2 regions of the Fictibacillus sp. B-59209 genome follow, and region 1 is predicted to be linked to the other one. Evidence: a T-box and tRNA genes for the amino acid it is inferred to sense, from the RefSeq annotation. Region 1 holds a T-box; the other holds one or more tRNA genes.
What was found. The T-box of region 1 lies ahead of serS (serine--tRNA ligase). A T-box ahead of a tRNA ligase gene usually reads a tRNA of that ligase, here a tRNA-Ser.
Positions count from the first base shown of each region.

Region 2: it encodes a tRNA-Ser, which carries the amino acid that the T-box ahead of serS (serine--tRNA ligase) is inferred to sense. The anticodon was not compared.

Region 1 is NZ_JARMMC010000030.1:7,376-9,759, reverse strand. It holds gene pdxS (pyridoxal 5'-phosphate synthase lyase subunit PdxS) at 1-250, shown strand, start outside; gene pdxT (pyridoxal 5'-phosphate synthase glutaminase subunit PdxT) at 267-851, shown strand; T-box leader at 891-1,109, shown strand; gene serS (serine--tRNA ligase) at 1,392-2,384, shown strand, end outside.
Region 2 is NZ_JARMMC010000014.1:175,279-177,662, reverse strand. It holds gene P4361_RS09980 (superoxide dismutase) at 1-115, opposite strand, end outside; tRNA gene P4361_RS09975 (tRNA-Phe) at 404-479, opposite strand; tRNA gene P4361_RS09970 (tRNA-Met) at 493-569, opposite strand; tRNA gene P4361_RS09965 (tRNA-Ser) at 887-979, opposite strand; tRNA gene P4361_RS09960 (tRNA-Ile) at 993-1,069, opposite strand; tRNA gene P4361_RS09955 (tRNA-His) at 1,104-1,179, opposite strand; tRNA gene P4361_RS09950 (tRNA-Met) at 1,197-1,273, opposite strand; tRNA gene P4361_RS09945 (tRNA-Asn) at 1,280-1,354, opposite strand; gene P4361_RS09940 (DUF456 domain-containing protein) at 1,499-1,981, opposite strand; gene P4361_RS09935 (Na/Pi cotransporter family protein) at 2,013-2,384, opposite strand, start outside.

The sequences.
Region 1 (2,384 bases):
TGGCGGCGTAGCCACTCCTGCAGATGCAGCATTAATGATGGAGTTAGGCGCTGACGGAGTATTTGTCGGATCAGGAATCTTCAAGTCCGAAAACCCTGAGAAATTTGCCCGTGCGATTGTAGAAGCAACCACTCACTACAGAGACTATGAGCTGATTGCTAAACTATCAAAAGGACTCGGTACTGCAATGAAAGGAATCGAGATCTCCACGCTACTTCCTGGAGACCGCATGCAGGAACGAGGCTGGTAAGAAAGGAAGCAACGCGATGATTAAAATTGGTGTTCTTGCCCTGCAAGGCGCTGTGAGAGAACATATTAAAGCTTTGCAAGAAAGCGGCGCAGAAGCAGTGAGCGTAAAGCGTATTGAAGAGTTGAATGATTTGGACGGGCTTGTGATCCCAGGCGGCGAAAGCACTGCGATGAGGCGTCTGATCGATAAATATAATTTCCTTGAACCATTGAAGGAGTTTGCGCAAGAAAAGCCAGTTTTCGGTACATGTGCAGGCCTTATCCTCATGGCAAAACGCATTCAAGGTCAAGACCACGCTCACCTCGAGCTCATTGACATGACCGTTGAGAGAAATGCATTCGGCCGGCAGGTGGATAGCTTTGAAGCTGACTTGCACATTGAGGGTGTAGGCGAAGATGTGAATGGTGTTTTCATCAGAGCTCCTTATATAGTAGAAGTCGGGGAAGAAGTAGAAGTTTTATCTGTTCATAATGAGCGTATCGTTGCTGCAAAACAAGGACACTTCCTATGTGCGGCCTTTCACCCGGAACTGACCGATGATTACCGTCTTCACCAGTTTTTTGTGGAAATGGCATCTCAGAAGAAAAAGATTATTGCATAAAAGCAGAAAATATTGTACATTACTATACAAACATTATTTGTTAAATCGCTGACAGGAACCAGTAGCAAAATGATCTTTGCCTAGAGAGTCGGTGGCTGGTGTAAACCGACCAAAGTCATTTGTGAATCCATCCTTGAGTGGGAAGCTGAAATTATAACGTAAGCTTTCCCGGTATACATTGTCCGTTATCAATGACAAGGTGGCAGGTGTATTTACTTGCAACTAGGGTGGCAACGCGGGTTAACTCTCGTCCCTTTATAGGGACGGGAGTTTTTTGTATTTATACGCCGGACAATAAGCGGCGGATTTCTTCGTTGCCTTGATTTCCTCGGATCCTCATTTGGGTATACCAAACTCCGGTCCTCGGAATCAGCGGCGCCTCGAACTCCTTGCTTCTTGTCCGGCTACTCGGGCAAAGCGGCGGATTTCTTCGTTGCCTATAACTCCTTGTTTTTTGAACGGATACCGGGCCACAATTATGGATTTCTTTAGCTATTTGGGTTTTGTCAGAAAAGGTTATTGATTAAAGGAGGAAGAAACATGCTTGATTTGAAATATGTTCGAGCGAATTTTGATGAAGTAAAAGAGAAATTGAGCAAACGGGGAGAAGACTTAACAGGCTTGGACCGTTTTGTTGAATTGGATGAAAAGCGCCGTGAACTGATTGGTGAAACAGAAACATTAAAGTCTAAACGTAACGAAGTATCCAAACAGGTAGCGGAATTCAAACGTGAAAAGAAAGATGCCGACCACTTGATCACAGAGATGCGTGAAGTGGGAGACCGGATTAAATCCATCGATGACGATCTGCGCACGGTGGAAGAGGATCTGAACCACCTGATGCTCACACTGCCGAACCTGCCTCATGAAAGTGTACCGGTTGGTGAAACAGAGGACGATAATGTACCTGTACGCCATTGGGGAGATATTCAGGAGTTTGCATTCGTACCAAAAGCTCACTGGGACTTGGCGACAGATCTTGATATCGTCGATTTTGAAAGAGCCGCTAAAGTAACTGGAAGCCGTTTTGCTTTTTATAAGGGAGCGGGAGCACGCCTTGAACGAGCTTTAATCAACCTTATGATGGACTACCATGAAGATAAGCATGGCTATACTGAAATCTTGCCTCCTTACATGGTGAACAGAGAAAGCATGACAGGAACTGGGCAACTGCCGAAGTTTGAGGAAGATGCATTTAAAATCCGCGAAGAAGATTACTTTTTGGTCCCGACTGCTGAAGTTCCGGTAACCAACCTTCATCGCAATGAAATTTTAACTGCCGAAGAGCTTCCGAAAGGTTATGTTGCATACAGCGCTTGTTTCCGATCTGAAGCAGGATCTGCTGGCCGTGATACACGCGGTCTCATCCGTCAGCATCAGTTTAATAAAGTAGAGCTTGTCCGTTTCGTGAAACCGGAAGAGTCTTATGAAGAGCTTGAAAAGCTGACAGGCCATGCAGAAAAAATTCTTCAGCTGTTAAAGCTTCCATATCGTGTACTGAGCATGTGTACAGCTGATTTAGGATTTACTGCT
Region 2 (2,384 bases), on a different contig from region 1:
TATCAACATACGTTTTGTGATGACGGTCGTGGTGAATATTCATTGTAGTCTCATCAATGTGTGGTTCCAGTGCATTTGCAGCATAAGGTAAAGCAGGCAGTTCAAACTTTGCCATGATCAATCTCCTCCTTGGTATGTAAACATTTTTTATATTTCATTTTGGAGAAAAAACCCCAAAATTGAAAACATAGTTAAACAACAATAATGTTTAATAAGTATCCCAACTCATACATTATCAGATTTACCCGGAACTTTCAACGATTAACCCTCTTTAATCAAAGTTTATTATGTACATAGCTGGACTTCTTTTATCCCTCGTTATGGGAGATATTAAAACAAAAGTTTTCTCATTAAAAACAAAAAACCTTCACCACGTTGGGCAAAGGTTGACTATGTATGAAAATGGTGGCTCGAGACGGAATCGAACCGCCGACACGAGGATTTTCAGTCCTCTGCTCTACCGACTGAGCTATCGAGCCACTTTAGATATTATGGTTGCGGGGACAGGATTTGAACCTGCGACCTTTGGGTTATGAGCCCAACGAGCTACCAGACTGCTCCACCCCGCGATGATATTAAGTTTACGGACGAGGTCACTCCTCCGCAGTTATTACTGTCTCTTCCTCTACAAGCATATTCCTGAAGTGTATCCGTCGAGACAAGCCAGCTAAGATGCTGATTCAAGGACGAAGGCTTGCTCCACCCCGCGATGATATTAAGTTTACGGACGATGTTATTCCTCCGTAATTATTGACTGTCTCTCAGAGGCTTTACCTCTTCCTCTACTCGAGTAATCATTGGAGTGTATCCGTCGAGGTACTCGCAGCATAATCATGCTGTAACGCTCGTTGCTCCACCCTGCGATGATATAAAAATTAAGAAATTATGGAGGAGGTAGAGGGATTCGAACCCCCGCGGGTTGTTACACCCCTGTCGGTTTTCAAGACCGATCCCTTCAGCCGGACTTGGGTATACCTCCATGTGCTGAAAAATGGTGGACCCTGTAGGACTCGAACCTACGACCAATCGGTTATGAGCCGACCGCTCTGACCAACTGAGCTAAGGGTCCATTTTATGTATTAAGATAGTTATGTAAATAAAAATGGGGCGACCGATGGGAATTGAACCCACGAATGCCGGAATCACAATCCGGTGCGTTAACCACTTCGCCACGATCGCCATCGCCTAAAAAAATATGGTAGCGGCGGAGGGAGTCGAACCCACGACCTCACGGGTATGAACCGTACGCTCTAGCCAGCTGAGCTACACCGCCATAATTTGGCTCCACAGGTAGGACTCGAACCTACGACCGATCGGTTAACAGCCGATAGCTCTACCACTGAGCTACTGTGGAACAATGTTGTCCTCTAAGGGACAAGAATTACTATATCATTTTTAAGCTATGTAAGTCAAACCTTTTTTTCATGACCATTTTGAAAGCCCTCGGTGAGACAGACATAAATATAGCACGTCTCCAACATTTTAGCAAGCACTATTTTTATAATACAACAAAAAGAAAATAGCCAATCATGATCACTTGAATGATGATCTTAGCAACCGTTCCTCCCAAAAAACCAAGAACTGAGCCAAACCCTACCTTAGCCGCTTCTCCTATTGATTTTCGCCCGATGATCAATTCTGCAATAAACGCACCCAGAAACGGTCCGGCGATGATGCCGGCAACAGGAATCACAAATGGGCCAAGGAGCAGGCCGATCGTGCTGCCCCATACGGCCGCTTTGGAACCGCCCCGTTTTTTTACTCCAAACAAATTGCTGAAATAATCCACTACAAAAAGAGTTGCCAGCAAAAACACTTCTACACCGATGAAAAAGGGCGTAAATGGCTGAAAGGAATAAAAAATTCCATAGAGCACAAACCCAAGAGCCAGAAAAAGCGCTCCAGGCAGTATGGGAAAGATCAGGGCAGCGAATGCCAGAACGAACGACAGGCCGATTAATATCCAATATACATAATCCATCAGTAAGCCTCCTGTAGTGTTTTAAGTAGGTTTATCGATCAAGCACTGCTTCTGCAATATTGACAGAATGGTCTCCGATCCGTTCTAGATTGCTGATAAAGTCAACATACACCACACTTTCTTGGCCGGTGCTTAAATTGTTGTTGATGTCCTGAATGTGTTTCTTTCTCAGTGTTTTCTCCATTTCATCAATATCGTCCTCAATGTTCAGAACTTCCTCAGCCATCGGTTTATCGTTCTTCTCAAGAGAAATAATCGCTTTTGTCAGGCAGGATTGGGTCAGGATCATCATGTTTTCAAAGTCGCGTGACGTTACTTCCGAAAGTTTAATATTATTTCGTGCCATAAAGCAGACCAGATCAATCATATTTTTCATATGATCCCCGATTCTTTCGATGTCCTT